One region of the Vibrio lentus genome, then DNA from elsewhere that is predicted to be linked to it. Evidence: riboswitches for the same ligand, from Rfam matches in the RefSeq annotation. Region 1 holds a riboswitch; each other region holds the start of a gene.
The links. Region 1 has a riboswitch for thiamine pyrophosphate ahead of thiC (phosphomethylpyrimidine synthase ThiC). Riboswitches for the same ligand answer to the same signal wherever they lie in the genome.
Positions count from the first base shown of each region.

Region 2: another riboswitch for thiamine pyrophosphate. It lies ahead of thiD (bifunctional hydroxymethylpyrimidine kinase/phosphomethylpyrimidine kinase); the one in region 1 lies ahead of thiC (phosphomethylpyrimidine synthase ThiC).
Region 3: another riboswitch for thiamine pyrophosphate. It lies ahead of thiB (thiamine ABC transporter substrate binding subunit); the one in region 1 lies ahead of thiC (phosphomethylpyrimidine synthase ThiC).

Region 1 is NZ_JAUFQE010000002.1:2,981,257-2,991,964, forward strand. Features, by position in the region: gene QWZ07_RS21920 (thiazole synthase) at 1-191, opposite strand, end outside; gene thiS (sulfur carrier protein ThiS) at 194-403, opposite strand; gene QWZ07_RS21930 (HesA/MoeB/ThiF family protein) at 400-1,182, opposite strand; gene QWZ07_RS21935 (thiamine phosphate synthase) at 1,172-2,464, opposite strand; gene thiC (phosphomethylpyrimidine synthase ThiC) at 2,464-4,413, opposite strand; TPP riboswitch at 4,543-4,641, opposite strand; gene crcB (fluoride efflux transporter CrcB) at 4,704-5,087, opposite strand; gene QWZ07_RS21950 (multicopper oxidase family protein) at 5,187-6,569, opposite strand; tRNA gene QWZ07_RS21955 (tRNA-Trp) at 7,096-7,172, opposite strand; tRNA gene QWZ07_RS21960 (tRNA-Asp) at 7,233-7,309, opposite strand; rRNA gene rrf (5S ribosomal RNA) at 7,377-7,492, opposite strand; rRNA gene QWZ07_RS21970 (23S ribosomal RNA) at 7,585-10,477, opposite strand.
Region 2 is NZ_JAUFQE010000001.1:719,421-730,128, reverse strand. Features, by position in the region: gene QWZ07_RS02980 (YdcF family protein) at 97-1,194, shown strand; gene QWZ07_RS02975 (DUF2999 family protein) at 1,325-1,576, shown strand; gene QWZ07_RS02970 (helix-turn-helix domain-containing protein) at 1,823-2,551, shown strand; gene QWZ07_RS02965 (DMT family transporter) at 2,637-3,554, shown strand; TPP riboswitch at 3,654-3,765, shown strand; gene thiD (bifunctional hydroxymethylpyrimidine kinase/phosphomethylpyrimidine kinase) at 3,862-4,770, shown strand; gene QWZ07_RS02955 (ABC transporter ATP-binding protein) at 4,760-5,518, shown strand; gene QWZ07_RS02950 (ABC transporter permease) at 5,511-6,326, shown strand; gene QWZ07_RS02945 (ABC transporter substrate-binding protein) at 6,445-7,401, shown strand; gene tenA (thiaminase II) at 7,410-8,090, shown strand; gene thiM (hydroxyethylthiazole kinase) at 8,120-8,905, shown strand; gene QWZ07_RS02930 (methyl-accepting chemotaxis protein) at 9,043-10,708, opposite strand, start outside.
Region 3 is NZ_JAUFQE010000002.1:2,666,457-2,677,164, reverse strand. Features, by position in the region: gene tamB (autotransporter assembly complex protein TamB) at 1-351, shown strand, start outside; gene QWZ07_RS20435 (gamma-glutamylcyclotransferase family protein) at 440-796, shown strand; gene QWZ07_RS20430 (DUF2799 domain-containing protein) at 878-1,234, shown strand; gene fbp (class 1 fructose-bisphosphatase) at 1,312-2,322, opposite strand; gene mpl (UDP-N-acetylmuramate:L-alanyl-gamma-D-glutamyl-meso-diaminopimelate ligase) at 2,593-3,975, shown strand; gene QWZ07_RS20415 (flavin prenyltransferase UbiX) at 3,989-4,612, shown strand; TPP riboswitch at 4,656-4,775, shown strand; gene thiB (thiamine ABC transporter substrate binding subunit) at 4,829-5,821, shown strand; gene thiP (thiamine/thiamine pyrophosphate ABC transporter permease ThiP) at 5,887-7,500, shown strand; gene thiQ (thiamine ABC transporter ATP-binding protein) at 7,500-8,204, shown strand; gene yjgA (ribosome biogenesis factor YjgA) at 8,314-8,838, opposite strand; gene pmbA (metalloprotease PmbA) at 8,957-10,300, shown strand; gene mgtE (magnesium transporter) at 10,390-10,708, opposite strand, start outside.

The DNA of each region.
Region 1 (10,708 bases):
TTAACGCCAGCGTCAATAATTGGCTGTAAAATATCATCTTGCTCAGAACGAATATCGACTCTCTTTAGTGCCATGGTCGCCAGTTGAGAACCTGACGCTTCGATAGCACTCGCCATCAAATGCTTATTTGCGAACTTGCCGGTTCCAGTGAACAGACGTGATTGAAACGTTTTATCTGCGATGGTTAACATGGTTAGCCCCCTGCAATAGCTTGGAAAAGAGATATAGCGTCGCCTTCATTAACGACCGTTTGTTGCCACTGGCTACGCGGGACAACCGCATTATTGATAGCAAATACACAACCTAGATCAGGTAATGCTAGAACTTGGATAATGTCCGCTAGAGACGACGAGTGTGCTACTTGTTCTGATTGTTCGTTTATCGAGATCGTTATATGGCTCATTGGATATCTTCTTCTAAATGCTTAACTACAGACGCACTGCACACAGGACATTCACTATCTTGAGTGAGCATAAGGTTTTGCCAATTCATCGTCTGGCCATCGAACAGTTTGAGTTGGTGTGTTGCGGCCTGAAACTCACCACGAGTTAGACGTTGAATAGCAGCCAAAGCTTGAAGGTTACCTATGGTGCCAACAACTGGGCCTATGATGCCGCTATCGCTACAACGAGTCGTTTGTGGATGATGTCTGAACGGGAACAAGCAGTGATAGCACCCTTTCTGATTCTGATAATCAAATACAACAAACTGGCCTTTCCAGCCAATTGCAGAACCAGAAATCAAAGGGGTCTTCGTGCTGAAACATGCTTGGTTAACCTGCTGGCGTGACTCGAAGTTGTCAGTACAATCCAACACTAAGTCAGCTAGCATCACTTCAAGCTCAAGCTGACTTTCACTCATTCGTTGATTGATGGTTCTTACTTGGCTGCGACCATTGAGCTCACTCAGTTGTTGCTTCAACGCTTCAACCTTAGGCGAACCTAACTGACTTTCCCTGAACGCGACCTGTCGTTGCAGGTTCGATGAATCGACACAATCATCATCAACCAGCACGATCTTTCCAACACCAGAAGCAGCTAGATAAAGAGCCGCGGCATTACCTAAGCCACCACAACCAATCAACAACACATGACTATTTAGTAAGTTGCGTTGCCCTTGCTCACCCACTTCAGGCAACGCAATTTGTCGTTGATAACGAATGAATTCAAAGTCACTCAGCATAGCTAGGCTCCTGTATAACCTCTTCCTTAAGAGTTGGAGATTTAGGTGCCATCAGTTTTTTGAAAAATTCGATCACTTTCTGCGGGTCTTCCGCCAATGTAATCGCACGTACCACCGCCAAACTCGATACCCCACACTCCCACACCTGCTCAGCTGTCGATTGGTCAATACCGCCAATAGCAACCGTCGGATAACCAGTGAGTTGGTCTGTGTATGGGATAGTATCAATCAGCTGTTGATACAGAGATAAACGAACTAAACCTTGAGGCTTTGATGGCATCTGTTTAGTTGTTGTTGGGAAGATATGCCCTAGCGCAATATAGCTTGGGTTGATTTGAACAATGCGGAGCAACTCGTAATAGCCATGAGTCGAGAGACCGATCTTGATACCTGCTTGGCTCAACTGTGAGAGGTTTGACTCTTCAATATCCTCTTGCCCCAAATGAACACCAAATGCGTCATGCTTGAGTGCAAGCTGCCAATAGTCATTGATAAAAACCTGAGCGTTATACTCTCGACCAAGCTCGATTGATCGCGCAACTTGTTGTTCTAAGTCCGCTTGCTGCGGGTTTTTAATACGTAGTTGAACAGTGTTGATTCCAAGCTTGAGCAACCTTTCGATCCACTCAACATCATCAACCACAGGGTATAGCCCTAGGCTACTCTTGCTCAATTCAGGGAACGAAAGTGATGCTCCTTGGTGCGCCCAACCAACACTAATATCCAGTCGCTCATCTTCCAAAACTGGAACTGGAAAGTTTTGGTAATGTGCTGGCCATGTTCCACGTGAAACATTGGACGATGCGCGAGCTAGAACCAGTGCATCTTCTAATGGGAATTCCAGCGCCAACAAAGAAAGTAACCAAGCGAAGTGACCACGACTATCTAACTCCTGATGAGTTGTAGTGTCACTCTTGATAGCACGATTAGCATCCCGGTATGACCAGATATCCAGTACAGCTGAATCATCTGAGACACCGACATAGATGGTATTCGGAGTTTGTGTAAAGGCGTCACAAACGTCAGTTAGCGCGACTGAATTACTGTAATCAACAACATGGTTCAGTTCCGCCAACTGACACTCCGCCAATGAATCAACATCATGAGCAAAGCCAATAGATAATGCCTGTTGAGCATCAACGATAAAGAAGTATTGAGTTGGGCTTACACCCAACTCAACTGCATCAGTTGCTAAACCTTGTCGTTTAGCAACCAATAGACAGTTTTGAACCTCCCCCGTTAACTCTATGTATTGAGATGGGATGAGAATATTCACTGTCATTATTCCTCTAATTGAGCTTCTTTTACGCCTACAGCAGGGTGATAAAGTTCAGAGCCAGTATCACGGAACTCTTGTGATTTTTGACGCATTCCCTCCAACGGGTTACCTAGCATCTTAATCTCGATAGCCTGATCCGCGGCTACTTGTTCAGTGTCTTTCGCATACTCTCGAACTTCTTGAGAAATCTTCATCGAGCAGAACTTAGGTCCACACATAGAGCAGAAGTGAGCAACCTTGCCCGACTCTTGTGGCAGGGTTTCATCGTGGAAAGAACGTGCTGTTTCCGGATCTAAAGCTAGATTAAATTGGTCTTCCCAACGGAATTCAAAACGTGCTTTAGACAATGCATTATCTCGGATTTGTGCACCAGGATGACCTTTTGCCAAGTCTGCAGCATGTGCTGCCAGTTTGTAAGTAATCAGGCCGGTCTTCACATCTTCTTTATTTGGTAAGCCTAAATGCTCTTTAGGGGTTACATAACAAAGCATCGCACAACCGTACCAACCAATCATCGCCGCGCCAATTCCAGATGTAATGTGGTCATAACCCGGAGCGATATCTGTAGTCAGCGGGCCTAATGTATAGAAAGGCGCTTCATGGCAGTGCTCTAGCTGCTCGTCCATGTTTTCCTTAATAAGGTGCATAGGTACATGTCCAGGGCCTTCAATGATCACCTGAACATCATATTCCCAAGCCACTTTAGTCAGCTCACCTAGAGTACGTAACTCCGAGAATTGAGCCTCATCGTTGGCATCTGCAATAGAGCCTGGACGCAAGCCATCACCTAATGACAGAGCAACGTCGTACTTCGCACAGATCTCGCAGATCTCGCGGAAGTGAGTATAAAGGAAGCTCTCTTGGTGATGAGCAAGACACCATTTCGCGATAATAGAACCACCACGAGAAACAATGCCGGTGACACGTTTAGCCGTCATCGGAACGTAGCGAAGCAACAAACCTGCGTGGATAGTGAAGTAATCAACACCCTGCTCTGCTTGTTCAATCAAAGTATCGCGCATCACTTCCCAGTTAAGATCTTCCGCAACGCCATTCACTTTTTCAAGGGCTTGATACATAGGAACCGTACCGATTGGTACTGGGCTATTACGCAGGATCCACTCACGAGTCTCGTGAATATTACGCCCTGTGGAAAGGTCCATTACGGTATCGCCACCCCAACGGGTTGACCATACTAGCTTCTCAACTTCTTCTTCAATCGAAGAGCTTACTGAAGAGTTACCGATATTAGCGTTCACCTTCACTAAGAAGTTACGACCAATAACCATCGGTTCTGATTCTGGGTGGTTGATGTTTGAAGGGATAATAGCTCGACCTTCAGCAACCTCTTTACGCACGAACTCAGGGGTAATTTCTTTTGGCAGGTTTGCGCCAAAGTTATGGCCAGGATGTTGGTGGTTAAGCTGCTCATCAGCAAACTTCTGACGCCCCATGTTCTCACGTATAGCAATGTACTCCATCTCAGGAGTGATAATTCCCTGACGAGCATAGTGCAGCTGAGTAACACATTGATCGCCAGTCGCGCGACGAATTCTAGGTAGGTTGCCGTAACGAAGGTCGTCTAGAGTTTCATCTTCTAAACGTTCTTTAGTGTAAACAGAGCTTACATCGTCTAACAGTTCCGTATCACCACGCTCATCAATCCATTGCTCACGCAACTTAGGAAGGCCGCTATACAGGTCTATTTGATGTGTGGGGTCAGTGTAAACACCTGAGGTATCGTAAACTTGAATGGGTACATTAGGTTCGAATACAGGCTCTTTTTTGGTACCACCGACAAGGCTATCAGCGAGTGATATTTCTCGTACAGGGACTTGAATATCTTCTCGAGATCCTTGGATGTAAGCTTTTTTGGAATTTGGATAAGGTTGTACGGATAAAGAATCGATGAAATTCTTCGCTTCCAGTCTTGCTTGTTTACGACTCGACATAGCATTTTTCCTTGGCCTTTAGCCATTATTTATAGGGATAAAAATGCTTGACGGATTAGATGCTACAAGAGGGATCACGGTAAGAAATACAGTTGTGATCTGGAGATAGATCTCTAGAGGGATTCTAGTTAGATATCTACTCTTGTTCCCTTCGCAGGTATTAGCCTGATCAGGTTCAACGGATCCCGAGTTAACGGTCTCAGCCATATGGCACTCCGACAAGTTCGATCGAGTATATAAAAACGGCTTGGATAAACCAAGCCGAGTTGTTAACAAATCGTAAGAAAGTTTTAAGACTTTATCAAAAGTTGGAAGCCGATCCATGCTGCTGAGATGCTGAGAACCACGTTGAGTAACACATTGAGTCCCATCTTAAAGAAAGCACCCTGCTGCATAAGAAGCACGTTATCCATCGAAAATGTAGAAAATGTAGTCAGTGCTCCAAGGAAGCCAAGACCGATAATTTGTCTCCATGGTTCTGTCGCAACCATCTCATTCTCAAACGCTGCGATGAGTAAGCCCATAATTAAAGAGCCAACCACGTTAACAGTTAGCGTACCATAAGGAAAACCACGCCCTAGCATCACCACACATAACTCTGAAATCAAATAGCGCGAACAAGCACCAAATGCGCCACCAATGGCAATAAAACCTAAAATAGATAACTGACCCATGAATCCTCCCAAACAATAATCCCTATATTCTAGCTTTAACGCCGATAAAAGCGAGGGTAGAACTAAGAATGCATGCGCAAATATTAAACGTTACAGGTGTCACTTAACTTCGATATATCCCATTAAACCCGTTTTCATGTGTTCTATAACATGACAGTGATACATCCAACGTCCTGGGTTGTCGGCAACAAATGCGGCTTTCGCTCGGCCGTTTTTTCCAAGTAGCACGGTATCGGTATGGAAAGGTTCTTCAATTTTTTTACCATCAAGTTCCAATACAGTGAATGTATGACCATGAATATGAATCGGGTGATGATATTGAGTGACGTTCTTAAGATCGAATATGTAAGTCTTACCTAGATCTAAAGTCGCCAACGGCTCAGGGATATTGTCTTTGCTCATCCCCTCCCACGCTCGTTTATTAGTAAGCCAAAATTTAGGCATCGATTTACCATCTTTAGATACAGGTGAAACTGCACCCTCCCACTCGAACACGAAATCGATCTCTTCAGCATTAGTAAGATCTAGGTTGGGTACTGGATTCAATGGTAATAATGGCAACACTCGCTCTTGAGTAAATGTTGAATCTACGACTTCAAATTCGCACAAAGAAAATGGAAAACGCCCCTTCATTTGGAGAACGTTAATTCGCTCACCAGCTTTGGGAGCGATCAGTCCGATATCAACACGCATCCCTGGACCAATTTTATGTTGAGTCAGTTTGTAAGGCGATTTTACAGGGTTACCATCGATGGCAATCACCCATGCCTCTGCCCCTTCGATAGCAATAGGATAAGTGATCGTATTATCGACATTGGCAATCCGCAGTCGAGTCGTTGCATACTGCTTCAACCGATATACGGGTTCATGAACTCCATTAACACTACTCCACTCACCAGGAGTGCCCATACGAGCACTGAGTCGAGGAATCATTAAGTCTTTCCATTGACCTTGCTTGTCGATATGCCAATGTTTAAGCATCAATGCGTGTTCTTCGTCAAACTGCACTGGAGTGCTTTCTTCTACGATAATAAGGCCAACTAAACCCATACCGAGTTGTTTAACGCTATTCATATGTGGGTGATACCAAAATGTGCCAGCATCTGGCGGCGTAAACTCATAAATGAATGTTTCACCTGGCATGATTGGTGGCTGACTTAAGAAGGGAACTCCATCCATTTCGATAGGAATTCTTAAGCCATGCCAATGGATAGTCGTCGGCTCTGATAGCTTATTCGTAAAACGAATTATGACTTTTTCACCCTGTCGACATCGAATCGTCGGAGCTGGGATCTGTCCATTAAAAGCTAAAACATTGGTATCAAATCCCGCGACTAACTCAGCTGTTGAAGGTTCAGCAATTAAGTCATAGACATACTTACCTTGCCCATCAACAGACTGCTTCATAGAACAAGCGGGCAAAACAGTTAGTGCAGATATAGCGAGAGATGATTGAATAAATTTACGACGGGAAATATCCATATTTGTTGCCTTTTAGTAATAACGACCAAAATGTAACAAAATATTGAGAATAATTCTCATAAAGAAGTGGGGATTGTGCTGTTGATTGTTTATAAAAGAGACTGGGATAAGTGAGCACTTACCTTTCTAAGGTCAAATATCAGCCAATACAAGAAATGACAGCTTAAATATCACACATAGAAAGCCAAAAGACCTCCCTCTTCGACTAGATATTCAAACTATTACGGAGGCGTTAAGGTTCGAATATCAATATATCCAAATTAGAAGAATTAGGTAAAAGCATTATGAGTCGGCGCTCAAAGTATTCCACCGGGATGACGTTCCATCTCCCAATATTGCTTCGAAGAAGCAACAGGCGTAAAAAAGCCCCAACATTTCTGCTGAGGCTTTGTATATAGAAGGGTTGGAGGTTTAGACTCCCAACATGCGCTGTTTTGGTAAGTCGGGGAATCCGCTACATTGCTAATCGCATATATTAGATTCAGAAAGCAAAAAGGCTCTAGCATTTCTGCTAGAGCCTTAAATATGGCAGGGGTGGAGAGATTCGAACTCCCAACACGCGGATTTGGAATCCGCTGCTCTGCCAATTGGAGCTACACCCCTAAAATTTTTTACTACTTCAGATTCGAAAAAACCTCGCACTAGGCGAGGTTATCGAATAAGTGGCGGAGTGGACGGGACTCGAACCCGCGACCCCCGGCGTGACAGGCCGGTATTCTAACCAACTGAACTACCACTCCGCAGTGGTCAACTCACTAAGTGAGCGTCCATATCTCCAGGTCGGTCAACCTAAAGATTTAATTTAAAGCCTGGCGATGTCCTACTCTCACATGGGGAAACCCCACACTACCATCGGCGCTATTGTGTTTCACTTCTGAGTTCGGCATGGAATCAGGTGGGTCCACAATGCTATGGTCGCCAAGCAAATTTTAAAATTCGGAAAACTGATTTAAAAGTATCTCTTCAAACTCATTCAAGGTCTGTCTTTGAGTCCACAAAACCCCTTGGGTGTTGTATGGTTAAGCCTCACGGGCAATTAGTACAGGTTAGCTCAATGCCTCGCAGCACTTACACACCCTGCCTATCAACGTCGTAGTCTACGACAACCCTTTAGGACGCTTATAGCGCCAGGGAAAACTCATCTCAAGGCTCGCTTCCCGCTTAGATGCTTTCAGCGGTTATCGATTCCGAACTTAGCTACCGGGCAATGCCATTGGCATGACAACCCGAACACCAGAGGTTCGTCCACTCCGGTCCTCTCGTACTAGGAGCAGCCCCTTTCAATTTTCCAACGCCCACGGCAGATAGGGACCGAACTGTCTCACGACGTTCTAAACCCAGCTCGCGTACCACTTTAAATGGCGAACAGCCATACCCTTGGGACCGACTTCAGCCCCAGGATGTGATGAGCCGACATCGAGGTGCCAAACACCGCCGTCGATATGAACTCTTGGGCGGTATCAGCCTGTTATCCCCGGAGTACCTTTTATCCGTTGAGCGATGGCCCTTCCATTCAGAACCACCGGATCACTATGACCTGCTTTCGCACCTGCTCGAATTGTCATTCTCGCAGTCAAGCGGGCTTATGCCATTGCACTAACCACACGATGTCCAACCGTGTTTAGCCCACCTTCGTGCTCCTCCGTTACTCTTTGGGAGGAGACCGCCCCAGTCAAACTACCCACCAGGCACTGTCCGTAATCCCGATTCAGGGACCAACGTTAGAACATCAAAACTACAAGGGTGGTATTTCAAGGACGACTCCACCACATCTAGCGACGCGGTTTCAAAGTCTCCCACCTATCCTACACATGTAGGTTCAATGTTCAGTGCCAAGCTGTAGTAAAGGTTCACGGGGTCTTTCCGTCTAGCCGCGGGTACACTGCATCTTCACAGCGATTTCAATTTCACTGAGTCTCGGGTGGAGACAGCGTGGCCATCATTACGCCATTCGTGCAGGTCGGAACTTACCCGACAAGGAATTTCGCTACCTTAGGACCGTTATAGTTACGGCCGCCGTTTACCGGGGCTTCGATCAAGAGCTTCGACCGAAGTCTAACCCCATCAATTAACCTTCCGGCACCGGGCAGGCGTCACACCGTATACGTCATCTTACGATTTTGCACAGTGCTGTGTTTTTAATAAACAGTTGCAGCCACCTGGTATCTGCGACTCTCGTCTGCTCCATCCGCAAGGGACTTCACTGATAAGAGCGTACCTTCTCCCGAAGTTACGGTACCATTTTGCCTAGTTCCTTCACCCGAGTTCTCTCAAGCGCCTTGGTATTCTCTACCCGACCACCTGTGTCGGTTTGGGGTACGATTCCTTACAATCTGAAGCTTAGAGGCTTTTCCTGGAAGCATGGCATCAATGACTTCACTACCGTAGTAGCTCGACATCGTATCTCAGCGTTAAGAAAGTCCGGATTTACCTAAACTTTCCGCCTACGTACTTGAACCTGGACAACCGTCGCCAGGCCCACCTAGCCTTCTCCGTCCCCCCATCGCAATTGTAAGAAGTACGGGAATATTAACCCGTTTCCCATCGACTACGCCTTTCGGCCTCGCCTTAGGAGTCGACTTACCCTGCCCCGATTAACGTTGGACAGGAACCCTTGGTCTTCCGGCGAGGGAGTTTTTCACTCCCTTTATCGTTACTCATGTCAGCATTCGCACTTCTGATACCTCCAGCATGCCTTACAGCACACCTTCAACGGCTTACAGAACGCTCCCCTACCCCACATACCCTAAGGTACGTAGCCGCAGCTTCGGTGTATAGCTTAGCCCCGTTACATCTTCCGCGCAGGCCGACTCGACCAGTGAGCTATTACGCTTTCTTTAAATGATGGCTGCTTCTAAGCCAACATCCTGGCTGTCTGAGCCTTCCCACATCGTTTCCCACTTAGCTATACTTTGGGACCTTAGCTGGCGGTCTGGGTTGTTTCCCTCTCCACGACGGACGTTAGCACCCGCCGTGTGTCTCCCGGATAGTACTTACTGGTATTCGGAGTTTGCAAAGGGTTGGTAAGTCGGGATGACCCCCTAGCCTTAACAGTGCTCTACCCCCAGTAGTATTCGTCCGAGGCGCTACCTAAATAGCTTTCGGGGAGAACCAGCTATCTCCAGGTTTGATTGGCCTTTCACCCCTAGCCACAAGTCATCCGCTAATTTTTCAACATTAGTCGGTTCGGTCCTCCAGTTGATGTTACTCAACCTTCAACCTGCCCATGGCTAGATCACCTGGTTTCGGGTCTAATCCTAGCAACTGTACGCCCAGTTAAGACTCGGTTTCCCTACGGCTCCCCTAAACGGTTAACCTTGCTACTAAAATTAAGTCGCTGACCCATTATACAAAAGGTACGCAGTCACACCACGAAGGTGCTCCTACTGCTTGTACGTACACGGTTTCAGGTTCTATTTCACTCCCCTCACAGGGGTTCTTTTCGCCTTTCCCTCACGGTACTGGTTCACTATCGGTCAGTCAGTAGTATTTAGCCTTGGAGGATGGTCCCCCCATATTCAGACAGGATATCACGTGTCCCGCCCTACTCGATTTCACTGATTATGATGTGTCGGTTACGGGGCTATCACCCTTTATTGCGAGACTTTCCAGACTCTTCACCTGCATCATTAAAAGCTTAAGGGCTAATCCAATTTCGCTCGCCGCTACTTTCGGAATCTCGGTTGATTTCTCTTCCTCGGGGTACTTAGATGTTTCAGTTCCCCCGGTTTGCCTCCTGTTGCTATGTATTCACAACAGGATACGTGCTTATGCACGTGGGTTTCCCCATTCAGAAATCCCAGACTCAAAAGGTTATTACTACCTAATCTGGGCTTATCGCAAGTTATTACGTCTTTCATCGCCTCTGACTGCCAAGGCATCCACCGTGTACGCTTAGTCACTTAACCATACAACCCGAAAGGGTCTTAGTGTATGGCAACTAACCAAGGTTTTTGGTTGTCATCAAGAAGGGTTAATTCTTGATAACTGTTTGCCGGACTCAATTGTGAATCAAACTAACGTTTGATTCGAATACAAGACACTTGAATGTGTTTGTTGTGTTTATCAATAAAGATAAACATTGAGAACTTTTAAATTTGATTGAATTACTCGTAAGTAAATCAATCAGTCAGCTTTCC
Region 2 (10,708 bases), on a different contig from region 1:
CTCGGATATTCTGGTGTGGTTCACAGTTTTTTAATCTTAGGGACTTACATTGGGGAGCAAATCTGATGTGAACACTTAACGACACAGGATCTTTCCATGAAAAAGAACATTATCGCCCTCGCTCTTGGTGGCATGCTCGCTTTTGGCGCAACACCTTATTCTTTTGCTGCTAACGATGGCGCAGTACAAGCTTCTGCCGATTACGCGCAGTTGGTGACTAAGCGACAAGTTGTCGACCAATTACTTCTTGATGCGTTGCAGGCGTTTAAGTCTCCGGCAAGAATTTCTCACGCGGGCTTCACGGCTAAAATGCCAAGCAACATGGAAATAGTGACTAACCGATTGTTAGAAGCTTACCAGCTAGAACCTTACCGTACTGACTTGTTGATCTCGGCAGCGAACGCTCAGATCTACAACAAGAACGCAGAACGCGCTATTGAGTTGTTTGAACAAGCACTGACGGTTGCGCCAGACGATGTCGACCTTCATGCGTATCTAGCGGTTTGGCAGCGATTTGAAGGTAATGACAGTGAATCGAATAAGCACATGGAGAAGCTGGAAAGCCTGAATAAAGGCAAAGCAGAAGACATCAAACGTATTTTTGCAACGGTCGACCGCGTGTTAGAAACATCTCTTAAAGAGTCTGCGGATAAGGGACTGTTGAGCGACCACGGTGCCATCGTCACTTTGGGTTACGCGCTTAACCCTGATGGTTCTATGCATGAAATCTTGATTGAACGTCTTGAAACGACATTAGCAATGTCGAAAGCTAACCCAGACGCGATGATCGTGTTAACCGGCGGCGTGCCTAAGAACCATAAGACTGAAGGCAAGTTAATGGCGGATTGGCTTATCTCAAAAGGGGTAAGCAAAGACCGCATCATTGAAGAGAACTACGCGACCAGCACGGTAGGCAATGCCTTATTCAGTAGCTATGCGCTTGCTCGTCATGATATTAAGCACGCGACCATTATTAGCTCGGCAAGCCATGTTCGTCGTGGTCAAACTCTGTTTGAAATTGCTAGCTGGCAAACGGGCCCTCAGGGCATTACCTTCGATACGGTTTCTTACCCAGATAAGCCGCTAGAAGATCTTAAGAAAGCGAGCAGTGGTGAGCTTCTAGGCATCTACCGTGATGCACTGAGAACGTATGGTATGTGGAGCTACCGCTCTTACCCATTAGAGTCTCGCTAAGCCCAAGCATTATTTGCGTTTGGGAAAAGCACAGTTCGTGTTAAACCAAAGCTTCACTTGCTAGTACAATCGAGCACAGCTAGATGGTATGCTGTGCTCCTACTTAATTTAGTGTTTCAAAGGCAAAAAAATGAACCCGATTTTAGCGATGTTGAAAGAGAACAATATTAGCGACGAGCAGATCAGCGAGATATTCAAGACGTTGACTGAGAACCCTCTTGCAGCAATGGCGACAATCAGCCAACTTGGTTTACCACAAGATAAGCTTCAAATGCTGATGGGTCAGGTAATGCAAAACCCTGCGCTAATCAAAGAAGCAGTTGAAGAGCTTGGCCTAGATTTTTCTAAGGTTGAAGCCGCTAAAGAGCAACTTCAAAAATAGTAGAGTGTGAATGAGTGATTTTTTAGGGAGTGATAGCCGATTCGGTTAACTGTTCTTGAGATCGCGAATTTGACTCCAATAAAAAGCCGTTTGAGTATCAATACTTAAACGGCTTTTTTGATCCGACTTAGAACAGGCTCGACAGGGGAGACGACAAAAACACTAGCCCGATGTGACTCCCTCGCTTAAATCATGTAATTTCGTTTTAACACTCATGTTTCAATAAACTGAATTCCGGCGTTGCTCATGAAATCTAGCTTAAGCATTCGATCTTACACCAAGCAATTTAATACCCATGCTCATGATGACCATCATCAATTGGTATTGCCGATCCAAGGCAGTATTAACATCGAGATGGTGGGGTATGTCGGCAAAGTGGCCGTGGGCGAATGTGTGGTAATTCCGGTAACCACAGCGCATGCGTTTAAGGCGGATGAAGCCGCGCGGTTTATTGTCGCAGATATGGCAGAGTTGCCGCAGCACTTGTTAGAGCATGAGCTCTCGGTTTTCACGATCACACCGCCTTTAATGAGCTTCTTGCTGTTCGTTGAGAAGCAGCTGGAATATCAGGTCGATAGTGGCATTGAGTCATCAGTTTTGGATGTGTTTTCACTGCTGTTAGAGCAACAACAAGTCAGCAAGAGCATCGACCCAAGAATCCGTGCGGTACAAAGATTGATAGCGGATAATTACGCCCAACCTCTCTCTATATCTCAACTTGCAGAAACGGCCTGTTTGAGTCCCACTCAATTCAAAAAACGCTTCAAAGAGTGCTTGGGTATCAGTGCGCTTAAATACATCACTCGATATCGTATGGAGAAAGCTCAAGCCTTGTTAACTCATACCGATCTACCCGTTCAATTGATCGCTGAAAATGTGGGCTATAGTGATGTGTCTGCTTTCAGTCGTCGCTTCTCTCAGCATTTTGGAATGTCTCCAAGGGCGTTTTTGGGTTCGATGAAAGAGAGTCTTTAGAAACAACAATAGCGTCCTTTCGGCAAACTAACTTATATCAATCTTCACTATTATCTATTTCAGAAATGAAAATTGGGTAATAGAAATGAATCTTGCCATCAATCGCGTTAACGAATTCCAAATGGGCACTTTGGCCATCTTGTTTGCTTCTATTTTATGGGGCACGACGGGCACCGCCGCAAGTTTTGCGCCTGATCTAAGCCCATTAGCGATTGGTGCTTTCTCTATGGGCGTCGGTGGTCTAATGCAAGCGGGCTTGGCGTATCGACAAATCCTATTCGCTTTCGACAAACTTATGCAGAACAAGAAGCTGTTGACAGTGAGTGCTTTGGCTTTAGCGGTCTATCCTTTAGCTTTCTATTCTTCAATGAAATTATCAGGCGTGGCGATCGGTACCGTGGTTTCGATTGCTACCGCACCTTTCTTTTCTGCACTGTTAGAGTGTCTTATTAGCAAAAAGAATAATATCAACCGACGTTGGCTTACTAGCTTTGCGATTGGTGTGGTAGGTATTGGGCTGTTGGTGTTTTCAGAATCTTCATCGGCGAATGAATCCGGTGATGCTCTCAAGCTGTTAGGTATTGGCTTAGGTCTGGTCGCTGGGTTGTGTTACGCCATTTATTCTTGGGCGACCAAAGCACTGATCGATAAAGGGATTAAGTCACAAGCGGCGATGGGCAGTATTTTTGGCCTCGGTGCGATGCTGTTGCTGCCAACGCTCTGGTTTACTGGTGATAACCTGTTTTCCTCACAGACCAACGTATTAGTCATCAGTTATCTTACGCTGATTCCACAATGTTTGGGTTATATCGCGTTCAGTTTTGGTTTACGTCACGTCACCGCGAGCAGTGCCAATCTGCTGACCTTGTTTGAACCAGTAGTCGCAGCGGTGCTTGCCGTTTGTGTTGTCGGTGAGCTTATTCCTTTTACAGGCTGGCTAGGTATGTCTCTGATTGTTTTGTGCTTGTTTATACAGTCGAAGCCATCTAAAGGAACGTTATAAGTATTTGTTTTTTTTGAGCCTAATTGAAATTTTTTCATGTGTAATTCTTATAATTGAATAAAATCAGTATCTCAGTTGTGAGAGTGCTGTTACTATCGCTATCAATAGTCGGGGGGCACATACCTTATTTGGTGTTTGCTGAGATCGTTAATCGAGACCCGTTGAACCTGATTCAGTTAACACTGGCGTAGGGAACTATAAGCACTCGATCTACGTCTGCACCCATGAAAACTTTCATGAGCCTAATGCGACTTCTCCTTCGATCAGTGTTCGTTCTCCTACGTCTTGTAAGATAGTAGGAGCGACAATGACACACAGTTCTATTTCAAAAGATTTAACGCCAAAAGCCTCAACTCCAAAACCCTCAACACAGCAGCACTCTGCTGAAGACACGATTCGCACGAATACTCCGATTGTTTTAACCATCGCGGGTTCTGACAGTGGCGGCGGTGCCGGTATCCAAGCTGATATTAAAGCCATGTCTGCTACCGGTAGTTTTGCTTGTTCTGTGATTACCGCTATCACTTCCCAGAACACTCAAGGCGTGTCAGCCATTTTTCCTATTCCACTCGACCATGTCGCTAGCCAGTTAGATGCGGTTTTTACTGATCTCAATATCGTGGCAGTGAAAGTCGGCATGTTGGCCGATTCGCAAATCATCAAAGTTGTCGCGGACAAAATCAAACAATACCAACCTAAACACCTAGTGATCGACCCTGTAATGGTCGCGACAAGTGGTGATCTGCTGTTAGAAAACTCGGCTACCACCACGCTAAAACAAGAGCTGATTCCGCTCGCAGACATCATTACTCCTAACTTGCCAGAAGGCGCAGCACTGACAGGCAAAGCTGTCCCTGAAAGCGAAGCCGAAATGCAGGGCATGATTGAAGACCTACGTGCACTGGGTGCCAAAGCCGTTCTTCTCAAAGGCGGCCACTTAGAGAAGGATGAGAACAGTAACGATTTACTGATTCTGCCAACCACATCTGCTCTGATTAGCGCGAAGCGTTTTCCTACCAAAAACACGCATGGCACGGGCTGTACGCTTTCTTCTGCTATTGCTTCTTTCTTGGCTCAAGGCAACACGCTTTCAGAGGCTGTCGACCTAGGCAAACAATACATTTCGCGCGCGATTGCTCATGCTGATGAGTTGCAAGTTGGCCAAGGTCATGGCCCGGTAAATCACTTCTTCGCTGGGCACGGTAATGTCCGTTAATACGGTGGGTGTTCAACTCAGCAATGCCTCCTTACGTTATAACGACAGTGAGCACGCTACCTTGTCTGGGTTGTCGCTTAGCTTAAACGCAGGTAAGTGGACGGTGTTGCTGGGTCGAAGTGGCTGCGGAAAAACCACGGTATTACGTTATCTGGCAGGCTTGTTGGACGACAAGGTGGAGTGGCAGGGCACATTGGCAACGTCCGATGAACTGCCTTTAACGGATCGCATCGCTTACATGGCGCAGCAGGATTTATTACTGCCGTGGCTGTCGGTTATCGACAATGTATGCCTGAGTCATCGCTTTCAAAATCCAGCTTCTGATAAAGCACTTCAAACCAATCAAGCACTAGAGTTGCTCGCTGCGGTTGGTTTGGTCGATTACGCGAATGCGATGCCAGATCAATTGTCTGGCGGTATGCGTCAGCGTGTTGCTTTGGCTCGCACCTTAATGCAAGACAAGCCAGTGGTGCTGATGGATGAGCCTTTCTCTGCGCTGGATGCGGTAACAAGACACAAGTTACAGAGCTTAGCGTGTGAACTGTTAAGAGATAAAACTGTTGTGTTGATCACTCATGATCCACAAGAGGCGGTGCGTTTGGCGGATAACTTGTATGTGTTGCAAGGCACACCTGCGAGTGCACAGTCATTGTCGGTGCCTAATACAGCTACGCCACGAGTGTTAGACGGTGAATGTGCTGAGTTACAACAAGCGATCTTAGATCAGTTGGAGCGTGATTATGAATGATCTAACGCGAAGCGAAGCTGTGGCTCGTTCAACTAACACACAGATCACGACTAAGCGCCCGCGTCAGATGAATCCCGTTATGCGTTTGCTGATCAGTAGTGCTGTGATTCTCGGTTTATGGCAACTGGTGGTGGTTATCTTCGAGATGCCAAGCTTCATTCTGCCAGCTCCCGAAGAAGTCTTCATCAAGCTAATTGAACGTTACGACGTGCTACTCAAACACACTTGGGTGACTGCGCAGGAGATCTTACTTGGTCTATTGCTCGGTTTATCCATGGGGCTGTTTTTCGCCCTACAGATGTTGATGTTCGAACCGCTGAAACGTTGGTTGTTGCCTATCTTAATTGCTAGCCAAGCGATCCCTGTGTTTGCGATTGCGCCAGTGTTGATGCTGTGGCTTGGTTATGGCATCGCGTCAAAAGTGGTGATGGCGGCGATCATTATCTTCTTCCCTGTGACTACCTGTTGCTACGACGGCCTGCGAAATACACCGACTGGTTATCTTGATCTTGCTAAGACCATGGGTGCATCGAAATGGCAATTGTTGCGTTATATCCAACTGCCTGCTGCGCTGCCAACTTTGGCGTCTGGCATTCGTGTCGCTGTGGTGATTGCTCCAATTGGTGCAGTCGTCGGCGAGTGGGTGGGTTCGAGTGAAGGGCTGGGTTACCTAATGCTGCAAGCCAACGCACGCATGATCATTGATGAGATGTTTGCGGCCTTATTCATCTTGGCGGTGCTGTCTATCTCGCTCTACTTCATCACAGACAAATTACTCAAAAAAGCTATCCCTTGGGAGAACCAGTGATGGTTCGCTCAATAACTCTTTGTTTAATAAAGCTTCGCTCACGCTATTTATCTAAACAAACCTCGTTAAAAATTAGCTCTAGAAACACAATAATAATATTCAAAAGGAAAGGTTAACTATGAAAAATACCAAATTGGTAGGTGCAGTGGCACTGCTTGCTTCGCTAGTTTCAGGTCATGCATTGGCGGATTCTGAACAAAAGAAACTGACACTGATGTTGGATTGGTTTGTGAACCCGAACCACGGCCCGATTGTGATTGCTCAAGAGCGTGGCTACTTTGCTGACCAAGGCTTAGAGGTGGAAATCCAAGAGCCAGCTGACCCAAGCACGCCAGCAAAATTGGTCGCAGCAGGTAAAGTCGATCTAGCGGTAACTTACCAACCAAGTTTAACCATGGATGTAGCAGCGGGTTTGCCTCTCGTTCGTGCATCTACTCTTATCGCAACGCCACTGAATACGTTGATGGTTTTAGATAATGGCAAGAACGATTCACTAGCGGATCTGAAAGGCAAAAAGATCGGTATTGCGATTGCGGGTAACGAAGAAGCGACCATCGGTACCATGCTAGCTCAAGAAAATGTTGCATTTACCGACGTGCAAACCATCAATGTCGGTTGGGCACTTTCATCTTCATTGGCATCAGGCAAGGTAGATGCAATCTGGGGTGGCTTACGTAACTTCGAAACTAACCAGTTAGCACTTGAAGGTTTTAAAGCTAAGGCATTCTTCCCTGAAGAGCACGGTGTGCCCGCTTACGACGAGCTTATCTTTGTTGCGAACGCAAAGCAGCACGACGACGAAGCAATCAAAGCGTTCAACAAAGCACTTGAACAAGCAACCACTTACATTGTGAACCACCCACAAGAGTCATGGAGTGAGTTTGTGGCGTATTCACCAGATACGTTGAACAACGAACTTAACCAACGTGCATGGAACGACACACTGACTCGCTTTGCACTTCGCCCTTCTGCTGTAGATATGAAGCGTTACGACGATTACGCACAGTTCATGTTCGACAAAGGCATCATCAAATCACTACCAAAAGCCGCTGATTACGTACCGACTTTTGACTAAGGAATCTCATGAAATACCAAGACTTAATCCAAGCCTGTCAGCAAGATTGGCAAGACTACACCGAGCATGATTTTGTTAAAACGCTGGCGAAAGGCACTCTTGCTCAGCCGTGTTTTCTGCATTACTTGAAGCAAGATTTCCTGTTCTTAAAACAGTATGCCCGCGCTTATGCATTGGCGATTTACAAGGCAAAAACGTTGGCTGATATGCGCCGTGCACTGCCAAGTGTTCATGCGCTGCTAGATTCTGAGATCTCTCACCACGTGACTTACTGTGGTCAGTGGGGTTTAACCGAATCGGATTTAGAAAACGAGCCCGAGGATTTCGGTACAGTTGCTTACACGCGCTACGTTCTGGATGCGGGGATGACAGGTGATCTTGTCGACTTATATGCGGCGTTGGCTCCGTGTTCAATTGGTTACGCTGTTATCGGTAAAGCGCTGTTAGAAAGCAGTGATACTGTATTAGAAGGCAACCCATATGCGAGCTGGTTGCAACTGTATGGCGGTGAAGAGTTCCAGTCTGGTGTAGTAACGGGTGCGGAATACTTCAATCAACTGCTTGCTGAAATTGATATCAACAGCGAGCGCGGTCAAAACATCGTTCATATTTTCAAAACCGCAACGCGTATGGAAGTGGCTTTTTGGCAGCAAGGGCTGAACGCTCTTAATGACTCAATAGCGGCTTAAAAGCGACTTTCACGAATAAGGATTTACCCATGCTAACTGAACAAATCATTCAATCGCTACGCGCAGTACGAGAGCAAAAGCCACTGGTTGTGAACATCACAAACTACGTCGTGATGAACAATACGGCCAATGCGTTATTAGCGATTGGCGCTTCGCCTATTATGGCGCACTCGCAGCAAGAACTGGCTGAGATGATGTCTTTCTCTGGCGCGCTTGTGATTAACATCGGCACGCTCGACAGCGTTTGGACGCCAAGAATGTACCTTGCTGTTGAACAAGCGAATGCGAACAACAAGGTTGTGGTTCTTGACCCTGTGGGTTGCGGTGCTAGTACGCTGCGTACCGAGACTTCTCGTGAAATTGCACGCTTAGCTGACAAGTTGATCATTCGTGGTAACGCGTCAGAGATAATCGCGTTAGCGGGCGAGCAAGCGCAGAGCAAAGGCGTTGATGCGCTAGATAGCAGTGATGCCGCATTAGGCGCAGCGCAATGCTTAGTCGCTGAATATGGTGCGAATGTGGTGATTTCTGGTGAGACAGATTACGTTGTCACCAAAGACAGCGTGGTGACGTTAAACAACGGGCACCCAATGATGCCGTATGTGACCGGTATGGGTTGTACCTTAACGGCATTGACGGGCGCATTTGCTGCTGTTGGAGATGAAAGTGGTTTAGCGGCAGCGGCGGTATTAGGTGTGGTTGGTGAAATCGCAGCTGAGAACTCGCGCGGCCCAGGTAGCTTGCAAATGAACTTACTTGATGAGCTGTATCAATTGGACGAAGAGACTCTGACCCAACGTTTGAAGGTTCAGTAGATTCAATCTAGATCTGTATTCGTAGCTTATTAAAAAGCCCTCAGCACATATGTGTTGAGGGCTTTTCTATTATTGCTTCAAAACCGTATTAACTCGTCGTCGTGTTAGTTATCTCGTTATATGAGCAATTGGCTTCGTTAGGTTCTAAATCGATTCACTTGGCTTTCTAAGTGATGAGCAACTTCGGTTAAGTCGCTCGCGGCACCTGAAATGCTGCTGACAGATTCTTGGTTGCTCTGCGCGATGGTATTTGCACCTTGCGCGTTTTCACCCAACGACTTGGTTAAGCAATCTTGTTCGTCAACAGATACTGCGATCTGGCTGTTGGCCTGATTCAGATCTTGGATGTGTTGGTTAATCACATGCAAATTCTGAGAAGCTTGTTGTGCCTGAGTTGAAGCATCTGAAACCGTGCTGTGGCTCTCTTTGATCGACTCTAACGCATCTTTAGCGCCACGTTGTAACGAGGTGATGAGCTCATCAATTTGGCTAGCTGAATCTTGGGTACGCTTAGCGAGCGTTCTCACTTCATCGGCTACGACTGCAAATCCACGACCTTGTTCACCCGCACGAGCAGCTTCGATAGCAGCGTTCAATGCCAACAGGTTAGTTTGCTCAGAAACGCCTTTGATGACTTCAAGAATGGCACCAATGTTCATCGACTCTTTATGTAGGTCAGTCACTTTCTGGCTGCTGACCTGCATGCTTTCATCGGCGCTGCCAATTTCATGCAGTGTTTTATCTACTTCTTTCAGTCCCATCGCCACATTCTCGGTCGCTTGGTTCGCAACTTGAGAGGCGTGGTTAGCACTTGCAGCAATTTCTGATGTGCTCGAAGCCAATTGATCAACGGCAGAAGAGATATTGATCATTTCATTGTTCAACTGTGTCGCGTTGGTGGAGCTGTTATTGGTCACTTGATTGAGTGACTCCGACATCTCACCAATACGCACACTAGAACGGTTCACTTGACCAACAATATCACGCAGCGACTCGATGGTGATCTCCATGTTGGTCAGCAGTTCGCCAATCTCGTTCTTGCTCTCGATGTTCACTTCAACATTTAAGTTGCCTTGAGAAAGCTCATTGGTGATCTGTTTAACCTGTGCGATGCCTTTGGTAATAGAACGAGTCACCAACACAGCGCTCGTCATACCAATCACCAAAGCCACACCCGTTAGCAAGAAGATGATTTGAACTGAACGTTTTTCACTGGCTTGCAGTTCTGGCGTTAATGCTTGTTTCTGTTGCTCTAGAATACTTTGAGCATCCGCTACCGCGATAGCCAAGCTGTCACCAATCGAGGCAAGAGTCGCAGTTCTTTGCGTGTTCTCGATCATTTGTTGATGAACTTGCTCAAAGCCTTTTGCATACGCTTCACGCTGGTTAGAGAAGTCTTCAATAAGCTCGCTTTGGTAAGGGGATGATTTGAGAGACTCAATGTCGCCTTCAATACCCGGCAACGCGTATTCAAAGATATCTTTACCCGCTTCATAGGTTTTTAGGTCGTTGTTGTTTGAGTAAGTCAATACAGTGATCTTGGCTGCGAGGAAGTTTTCCATCAACATACCCGCGTATAAACTCGCGTTTGGATCGTTGTTGTTGTACGACTCATACAACAAGCTCTGAGCGGCTTTGAGGGCGTTGGTTTCTCGTTTGACCATCTCGACATTCACCAATTGGTCGATGAGCAGCTGGCTCTGTTTCATTGAGCCATAAGCCGTGTCAAATGCCGCCACGCTGTCTTGCACTAATTGCAGGCTAGCTAGGCTATCGGTTTTGGTGGTGGTTTGGATTAAGTTG
Region 3 (10,708 bases), 310 kb from region 1:
GCGCTGTCTTATATATTGCGTGGCCAAGATATCGACGGCGAGTCGAGCGGTTCGATGACAACCACCTTAATTGGCTTGAGCTTGGCGAAGAGCGGTAAAGTTGTCGGCGAAATCGGTGAAGCGTTTGGTGTGCAAGATTTACAACTGGATACCGCAGGTTCTGGTGATGACTCACAAGTAACGGTAAGTGGCTACATTCTGCCTGGCTTACAGGTGAAATATGGCGTGGGTATCTTCAACTCGTTAGGTGAATTTACTGTTCGTTATCGATTGATGCAGGATCTCTATGTTGAAGCCGTATCGGGCCTAGACAGTGCTGTGGACCTTCTTTATCAATTCGAGTTCGAGTAAAGAAGTTTGAATAGAGTAATTTGAGCTCGAGTAGATAATGTTTCAGCCATTCATCGAAGTAAAAGTATGAAGGGCTTGTGGAGGGTTTATGCAGCATCTTGTGTTCGTCTATGGCACGTTGAGAGAAGGCCAGTCTAATCACCACTATTTGCAGCATTGTGAGTTGTTGGGGCGCTTTGATACACCAGAGTCGTTTACTCTTTTTGATTTAGGTGCCTATCCGGCGATGATTTTTGGAAAGAAAAGTGTCGCTGGCGAGGTCTATATCATTAACGACGAAATTTTGGAGTCGCTCGATCGGCTAGAAGATGTCCCTGTTGAGTATCGTCGCGAGCAAATAGAGACTATATTTGGATTAGCATGGGTATATTTGTATCAGCTTGATCTAACAGCTAATAAAGAAATACTTTCGGGTGACTGGTGTAAGCGGAACAACCCGCTATAGTGAATGAACTACTGGAAGCATTCTGACGTAATAGCTAAAAGTCTCAATGTACGAGCTAGTCTTTTCCATCAGGAGGAAATTATGAAATATATATTATTGGTGCTATCAGTAATGCTATTTGGTTGTGCGCAAACTCCGCCACCAACATCAATGAACACGACCGATTGGCAGAGCTTTGGCGAAGAAATGGCGCTGAAAGGAAAAACCAAACAGACTGAAGCAAGTTTGGCTGAAGCCGCGTCTTCACCATCAATTGATGCAAACTTGTATGCCGCTTATGGCCAAGGTTACGAAGTGGGTAAAACTCAGTATTGTTCTCAGAATCCAAGAGCGCTAGGGCGTCGTGGTGAAACCTATCTTGGAATTTGTGATGACATCGATAAATGGTTCCGCTTCAACTATGAACGAGGTGCTGAATCGAAATTTGATGTTCGATAATTCAATGAATAAACAAAAAGCCAGCATGTGAATGCTGGCTTTTTTAATGGTGTTATTTTGAGAAATAAACGAGAGGATTAGTCTTGGTTAAGCTCAAGAAATTCTTCTACCTTACGAACCATGTCTGTTGAGCCAACAAAGAAAGGTACACGTTGGTGTAACTCTGTTGGTTTGATATCCATGATACGTTGAACACCGTCTGAAGCGATACCACCAGCCTGTTCCATAAGGAAAGCAATTGGGTTGCACTCATAAAGCAAACGCAACTTACCTTGAGGGTGGCTTTGTGTACTTGGGTATAAGTAGATGCCGCCTTTTAGCAGGTTACGGTGGAAATCTGATACTAGAGAACCAATGTAACGAGAAGTATAAGGGCGGTTGTCACTCGGCTCATCTTCTTGGCAGTACTTGATGTACTTTTTAACACCCGTTGGGAAGCGGAAGTAGTTACCTTCGTTGATCGAGTAAATCTTGCCTTCATCAGGGATCATCATGTTTTCATGAGATAGACAGAAGGTACCCAGTGATGGGTCGTAGGTGAAACCATTTACACCAGCACCTGTTGTGTAAACAAGCATGGTTGAAGAACCGTAAATTACGTAACCCGCGGCAACTTGCTTGTGCCCAGGTTGTAGGAAATCTTCTTGTGTTGGCGGAGTACCAATCGGTGATACTCGACGGTAGATAGAGAAGATTGTACCAACCGATACATTCACATCGATGTTTGAAGAACCATCAAGTGGATCCATCAGCACGACGTATTTTGCGTTTTTGTTGAGCTCTTTATTGAAGGCAACGGCTTCGTCTTCTTCTTCACTCGCAACACCACAAACTTGGTCTCGGGCTTCAAGTGCAGCTTTAAACTTGTCGTTCGCGTATAGGTCTAGCTTTTGTTGCTCTTCACCTTGAACGTTGTCTGTACCAACAGCGCCAGTAATGTCGACAAGACCTGCTTTGTTAATTTCGCGGTTAACAATTTTCGCAGCAAGACGAATTGATGACAAAAGGGATGATAGATCACCGCTTGCATGGGGGAAGTCATTTTGTTTTGCAACAATGAATTCACCAAGGGTGCGCATCTCAGACATGTTATTTCCTTAAACTTCTCTGAATATTAGGGGGGATTTGAGCACTGTAGAATTAGCCTCTTATATGGGCTTTATTCATCTAGACGCTTACCTAAATTCTAAAGGTTAGATCTTTTTAATGGTAATGAACTAAGCGACACAGATCTCACTTACTATGTCGACTAAATTTGTTTTGCATTGTGGCTCGCTTTTAATCGCCATTTAATGATAATGAGTGCAAGTAGTTTGATTTAGACATGGCTCATTTAGCCAAGCGTTTGGAAGCAATATATGCATATTCATATCTTAGGAATTTGTGGCACCTTCATGGGTGGTGCTGCGGTATTGGCTCGTCAATTAGGTCACAAGGTTACTGGTAGTGACGCGAATGTTTATCCTCCAATGAGCACCTTGTTGGAGTCTCAGGGGATTGAGATTATTGAAGGGTTCGACCCGAGCCAATTAGAACCAAGACCTGACTTAGTAGTCATTGGCAATGCGATGAGCCGTGGTAACCCGTGTGTTGAGTATGTATTGGATAACAACCTTAGATACACTTCAGGGCCGCAGTGGTTGCAAGAGTTCTTGTTGCATGACCGTTGGGTTCTGGCGGTATCTGGAACGCATGGTAAGACAACAACATCGAGCATGCTGGCTTGGATCCTTGAAGACTGCGGTTACGCGCCGGGCTTTCTTGTTGGTGGTGTGTTGGGTAACTTTGGTATCTCTGCTCGCCTTGGTGAAAGCATGTTCTTCGTGGTTGAAGCTGACGAATACGACAGCGCTTTCTTCGATAAGCGATCTAAGTTTGTTCATTACCACCCAAGAACGTTAGTGATGAACAATCTCGAATTCGATCATGCAGATATCTTTGATGATCTTGAGGCAATCAAGCGACAGTTCCATCATTTGGTTCGCACTGTACCAAGTAATGGCCGTATTTTCTCACCGAAGCAAGACACCGCGATCCAAGATGTGTTATCTCGTGGCTGCTGGAGTGAAACTGAGTCGAGTGGTGAACTCGGTGATTGGGATGCCAAGAAACTGGTTAAAGACGGCTCTAAATTTGAGGTGTACTTCCAAGGTGAATGTGTTGGAACCGTAGATTGGGATTTGGTTGGCGATCATAACGTCAACAATGCTTTGATGGCGATTGCGGCGGCAAGGCATGTTGGTGTCACACCTGACTTAGGGTGCGAATCACTGGCGACGTTCATTAATACCAAGCGTCGCTTAGAGTTTAAAGGCGAAGTGGCAGGCGTTTCTGTCTATGACGATTTTGCTCATCACCCTACAGCGATTGAACTTACGCTGGGCGGCTTACGTAATAAGGTCGACACAAAGAAAATCATTGCCGTTTTAGAGCCGCGTTCTGCCACCATGAAGCGTGGTGTGCACAAAGAAACCTTGGCTGATTCGCTCAAGCAGGCGGATTCTACCTACTTATTCCAACCGGATAACATTGATTGGTCTGTACAAGACGTGGCCGATGCGTGCCATCAACCCGCGCACGTTAGTGATGACATGGACGCATTCGTTGCTAGAATTGTCTCAGAGGCACAAGCGGGCGACCAAATCTTGGTAATGAGTAACGGTGGTTTTGGTGGTATTCACCAGAAACTGTTGGATGCGTTGGCACTCAGGGCTAACGGCATCCAAGCCCCTATAATTTGAAGTAATTGAGAACATGACAAAACACGATAAAGCTATAACCCTCGCTTTCACTGGCGCATCTGGTGCGCCTTACGGACTGCGTTTACTTGAATGCCTATTGGCGGCAGATTATCAGGTCTATTTGCTGATATCGTCGGCAGCGCGAGTGGTGTTGGCGACTGAGCATGAACTTAAGTTACCTGCTGGGCCTGACGCAGCGAAACAAGCTTTGGTTAAGCATTTAGGTTGCGACCCAGAAAAGCTGGTGGTGTGTGGCAAAGATGACTGGTTCTCACCGGTTGCCTCTGGTTCTGCAGCACCGAAGCAGATGGTGGTGTGTCCATGTTCTGCGGGAAGCTTAGCTTCAATTGCTCATGGTCTATCAGATAACCTGATTGAGCGAGCTGCTGATGTGGTTATGAAAGAGCGAGGCCAGCTGCTGTTGGTGGTTCGTGAGACGCCATTTTCTACGCTGCATCTAGAGAACATGCACAAACTCTCGACCATGGGCGTAACGATCATGCCTGCGGCTCCGGGTTTTTATCACCAACCTAAGTCGATCGAAGATCTGGTCGATTTTATGGTGGCGCGTATTTTGGATCATCTTGGTATTGAGCAAGGTTTAGTGCCACGTTGGGGTTACGATCAACGTAATTGATCCAAACTTGATAGCTTATTGTTAAAATTCGAATTACAATTCTGAACACTCATCGGGGAGCTAACCATTCAAATAATGAATGCGAGCTGAGATCAAGCAAGTGCTTGGGACCCGTAAACCTGAACCAGATAATGCTGGCGTAGGAATTGAGTTAGGAACAACTTCTACCGTTCTCCTCCCTCAAACCTGTGCCGCTCAGACCATGGAGAGCGTCCAGTGAAATTCACATTAACAACCCTTGCTGTTACTACAGCCATCTCTTTTTCTGCCGTTGCTGCAGACAATACTCTAACTGTATATACCTATGATTCTTTTGCTGCGGATTGGGGCCCTCGTCCTGCCGTTGAAAAAGCATTCGAAGAAAAGTGTGGCTGTGATGTGAATTTTGTCGCGCTAGAAGATGGCGTGTCTATTCTTAACCGCTTGCGTCTTGAAGGTGGTAACAGCAAAGCAGACATCGTGTTAGGCCTAGATAATAATCTAATGGCTGAAGCGAAAGCGACAGGCTTATTAGCTGAGCACAGTGTTGATACGTCATCAGTGACACTTCCTAACGGTTGGAACGACAGCACCTTTGTTCCTTATGATTTTGGTTACTTTGCGTTTATCTATAACAAAGAGAAATTAGCAAACCCGCCTAAGAGTTTGAAAGAATTGGTCGAGCAGCGTGATGACCTCAAGGTTATCTACCAAGACCCACGTACATCAACACCAGGCCAAGGCATGATGCTTTGGATGAAGTCGGTTTACGGTGATGAAGCAACTGCAGCATGGAAGAAACTTGCTCAGAAAACGGTTACTGTGACTAAAGGCTGGTCTGAAGCTTACTCTATGTTTCTAGAAGGAGAGTCTGATTTAGTGTTGTCTTACACAACTTCTCCGGCTTATCACATCATTGCAGAAAGTGATTCTAAGTACGCAGCTGCAAGCTTTGAAGAAGGTCATTACACTCAAGTTGAAGTGGCAGCCAAGGTAAAAGGTAGCAAGAACGAGAAACTTGCTGATGAGTTTATGGCGTTTATTCTAAGTGACGAATTCCAATCAGCAATGCCAACGGGCAACTGGATGTACCCAGTGACTGACATCGAACTACCAAAAGGGTTCGAGCAGTTAACGGTACCGCAGAAAGCTCTGAGCTTTACGCCTGAAGAAATTGCCGCTAAGCGTAAGCCTTGGATTCGCGAATGGCAGAGTGCGCTTACTTTTTAACGTCCTGTATTTAAAAGTTCGTTCGATATACTTTGAGCGAACTATTCACGGTAAAAAATCAATTTATGATAAAGAAAACACCTAAGGTCGGGATCTGGGTTGCGATACTCATTACCGCCTTCGTGGTTTCAGCAGTTGGGGCATTGCTTAGCAATGCCCCTTCTCTTGATATCAGCCAAGTATGGTCCGATCCTTACTATTGGCATGTAACGAAATTCAGTTTTTATCAAGCGATACTCTCAACTGTGCTGAGTGTTGGCTTTGCTATACCCGTTGCTCATGCTCTGTGTCGCAGGCAATTTTTTGGACGAGCTTTGTTGTTAAGACTGTTCGCGTCGACTTTGGTTCTGCCTGTGTTAGTCGGTGTCTTTGGCTTGCTTGCGATTTATGGTAACAGTGGCTGGTTAGCTAAATTTTTGGCTAACTTCGACATTGAATTGCCATTCTCGATTTATGGTTTGAATGGCATTTTGCTGGCGCACGTTTTCTTTAATCTGCCTTATGCTAGCCGTTTACTTTTACAAGCTTTGGATACCGTGCCTGCCGAGCAACACAAGCTGTGTGCTCATTTGGGCATGAGCCATTGGAATAAATTTAAATGGGTCGAATGGCCACGTTTAAGACAACAACTACCACATGTTTGTGGTTTAGTTTTCATGTTGTGCTTCACCAGCTTTGCTACCGTAATGGCTCTTGGTGGAGGCCCTAAATCGACCACGATTGAACTAGCCATCTATCAAGCGATTAAATTCGACTTTGACTTACAGGCTGGTGCGTTACTCGCAATATGGCAAATGCTACTGTGTGGTGTGTTAGCGGTGAGTATTCAGCGCCTGTCTAAGTCAATCTCTGTGACAGCCAGCCAGCTGTCGGAAGATAAATATTTGGTTAAGGACAGCTGGTGGTCAAAAGCTTGGGATAGCTTTTGGATCATCGTAGTCTCAATGCTGGTATTGCCGCCATTAGCCATGGTTATCTTTAGTGGTATTAACTCTCAAGCTTTGACGGTACTCAGCAGTGAACCGTTTTGGGCGGCGTTAATGACCTCAGTTCGTGTCGCTTCCTTGGCCAGTGTTATCGCCGTTTTTATTGGTATTGCGATACTGCTGACCAGTCGAGCATGGCGCTTGCAGAATAAGAATTTTCGAGCCGATAAAATCGAGCTGATTGGCACGATTATCTTAGTGACACCGGGGTTAGTGATCAGTACTGGCCTTTTCTTATTGCTGCGTTCATTTACCGATGTGTTCAGCTTGGCTTTCTTTATTGTGATTGCAGTAAACAGTTTGATGGCGCTGCCTTACGTGATTAAAACCTTGGCTCAACCTATGCTGCACCTGTCTCAGCAGTATCAGTATGTGTGTGCGAGCTTAGGGATGACCGGCTTTACGCGATTTAGGCTGGTGGAATGGCGAGCATTACGTAAACCTATGGCGCACGCATTCTCGATTAGCTTCATGCTTGCAATGGGAGATTTAAGTGCGATTGCCTTGTTTGGCAGTCATGATTTTAGAACACTACCTTTGTATCTATTCCAATTGCTAGGCAGCTATCAAATGGAAGCCGCCGCCGTTGTTTCGGTCAGTCTGCTGTTATTGAGTGTCGGCAGTTTTAGTCTGATAGAATTTTTATTTACTCGAAACTCAAAGCTAGATGCTAAAGGGTTAAGGAACCGATGATGTTAGTGATGAAAGATGTGGATTACCACTATCACCGAGAGTTGTTTAGTTTTGATTTTCAAGCAGAGCAGGGCGACATTGTTGCATTGATGGGGCCTAGTGGGGCGGGTAAATCAACACTGCTGGCACTGGTTGCTGGTTTTATTGAGCCGACATCGGGTGAGATCTCGGTAGCAGGGCAATCTTTGATAGGCAAAGAAGCACATCAACGCCCATTAGCTATGTTGTTCCAAGAGCATAACTTGTTTGCCCATCTCACCGTGCGTGAAAATATTGGTTTGGGGCTGCACCCAGGGTTAAAGCTTACGGCAACCCAAAAGCTTGAAGTTGAGCAAGCAGCCGCACAAGTTGGGGTCGCGGAGTATTTGGATAGATTGCCGGAGCATTTATCGGGCGGTCAACGTCAGCGTGTAGCGCTAGCTCGATGCTTCGTACAGCCACATGACATTTGGCTGCTTGATGAGCCCTTTTCGGCGCTTGATCCTTTGCTTCGTGAAGAGATGCTGAGCTTAGTGAAGCGATTAGCAGCAGAGCGAAACATTACTGTTTTGATGGTGACACACCACTTAGGTGATGCGCGCAGTATCGCAAACAAGTTTGTGTTTGTGGCACTGGGTAAGGTTTTAGTCGAAGACTCGATAGATGCGCTAACTGCCGATCACCCACAAGGCGAATTGAGTTCCTTTGTTCGAGCTGGAGAATAACGACTGAGTCCTGATATTGAATACTTCTTTATATTGAGAGCGTCAAATACAAAAAGACCTAGCATGTGCTAGGTCTTTTACTATCTTTCTGAGTAAAGGGAGGCAAAAATTAGTCGCCTAGCTTTAGCTCTTTTAAGATTTGGAAAATCTCACGAGAAGATTTTGCTGGCTTGTTCGCTGATTTCTCTTTGTTAGCTTGACGAGCTAGCTGACGAAGACGTTGACGGTCTGCTTCAGGGTACATATCCATCACGTCTGAAATGGCAGCATCGCCTTCAGCAACAACGCGGTCACGCAGTTGCTCTAGTTTGTGCAGTTCAACTGTTGCTTGAGAGTGTTTGTTGCGAATCTTATCTAAAGCCGCTTGAATCGGCTCTGGATCTACATTACGCATTACTTTACCAATGTATTGAAGCTGACGGCGCTTTGCTTCATTTTTAAAGCGCTGTGCATCTTTAATCGCTAAAGCCAGATCTTCAGACAAAGGAAACTTATCAAGAATAGAAGGCTTTAGTTCAACAAGCTCTTCTCCCAGCTTTTGCAGGGCGTCCATGTCCGTTTTCATTTCAGTCTTACTTACCCAGATGATTTCTTCTTCTGGTTCCCATGGGGCTTTTTGGTTTTTGCGAGCCATCTTTTCTGCCTATGTCACTATCTCAAACGAATATATTGCCTATTTTAGCAAGAATCTTGGGGAGAAAGCGAAATTCTTGTTATCCTACGTAATATTGACCTAAAAAATTAGAATAGATATGGATGTAAAACAGCAAGTCGCCCAGCAAAGAGTTGAGCTAGAAGCCGCAGTAGCTAAAGCGTTGGATATGGCATCAGTGAGTGCAGACGCAGCTGAGGTCGCTATTACTAAGTCAACGGGTTTAAGTGTTTCAACACGTATGTGTGAAGTGGAAAACGTTGAATTTAATAGTGATGGTGCTCTAGGCATTACTGTTTATCGCGGCCAGAAGAAAGGCAGCGCATCTACATCTGATCTGAGCGAGAAGGCGATTGCTCAAACCGTCGCAGCCGCGCTTGATATTGCTCAATACACTTCTGAAGACCCGTTTGCAGGTCCAGCACCTAAAGAATATATGGTGAAAGAAATTCCTGATTTGGATCTTTTTCACCCTGATGAGCCGAACCCTGACTATGCCGCTGAGATTGCGATTGCTGCCGAAAGACAAGCACTCGCGTACAGCGACAAGATCAAACAAAGTGATGGCGCAAGCTACGACAGCCATTATGGCGTTAAGGTTTATGGTAATAGCCACGGTTTACTAGCCAGCTTCGCATCAAGCCGTCATAGCACAAGCTGTTGTGTGATTGGTGAAGGTGCTAATGGCGAAATGGAACGTGATTACAGCTACACCGTTGCACGTCACCGTGATGAGCTTTGGACGCCTGAGCGTGTTGGTCAAGAAGCCGCAGAAAAGACTGTAAGCCGTTTGGATGCGAAGAAGCTTCCAACAGGTCAATACCCAATCATGTTCGCTAACGACGTCGCTACAGGACTAATTGGCCACCTTGTGATGGCAATTAGCGGTGGCAACCTTTACCGCAAGTCTTCGTTCTTACTGGATCACCTAGGTCAGAAAATCCTACCAGATTGGTTCAATATCTCTGAGCGTCCGCATATCTTACGTGGTTTGGCTTCAAGTCCGTTCGACAGCGAAGGTGTTTACACTCAAGATCGTGAAATTATCACGGATGGTGTGTTAGCAACTTACCTTCTGACTAGCTATGCTGCTCGTAAGATGGAAATGACACCGACAGGTCATGCGGGTGGTATCCATAACTGGTTCGTTAAATCTACCGGTCAAAACTTTGAGCAAATGCTAAAAGAATTAGGCACAGGTTTCCTTGTGACTGAAGTGATGGGGCAAGGTGTGAATACCGTGACTGGTGATTACTCTCGTGGCGCAGCAGGTTTCTGGGTTGAGAATGGAGAGATCCAATACCCAGTGTCGGAAGTGACGATCGCGGGCAATCTAAAAGACATGTTCACTCAGATTGTAGCGGTAGGTAACGACGTTGAAACGCGTTCGCAAATTCAAACCGGTTCTATCTTGCTTGAGTCGATGAAAGTCGCAGGCGAGTAATTCAATTAAAGCTAATCTGATGAATTAAAAAGGGAGCTGATAGCTCCCTTTTTGTTTTTCGCCAAAAGTTGGCTAGCTGCTTTTGCTAACTAGATCAGTATGGTCGCTAAGCCTAAGAACACCGATAGGCCAATAACATCGGTTACAGTGGTCAATGCCATACCGCCAGCAAGGGCTGGGTCGATATTCATCTTCTTCAGCATCACTGGAATGGTTACACCTGCAATACCTGCGACAATCAAGTTCGTCATCATCGCTGCTGAGATAATGCCTCCCAAGATCCAATTGCCTTTCCAAGCTACGACTATACCGCCAATGATAACGGCCCATAGAATGCCGTTAAGGAAGCCGATAGAGGCTTCTTTGAGTAGTAGTTCGCGTTTGTTACTGTCACCGATGTGACCAAGT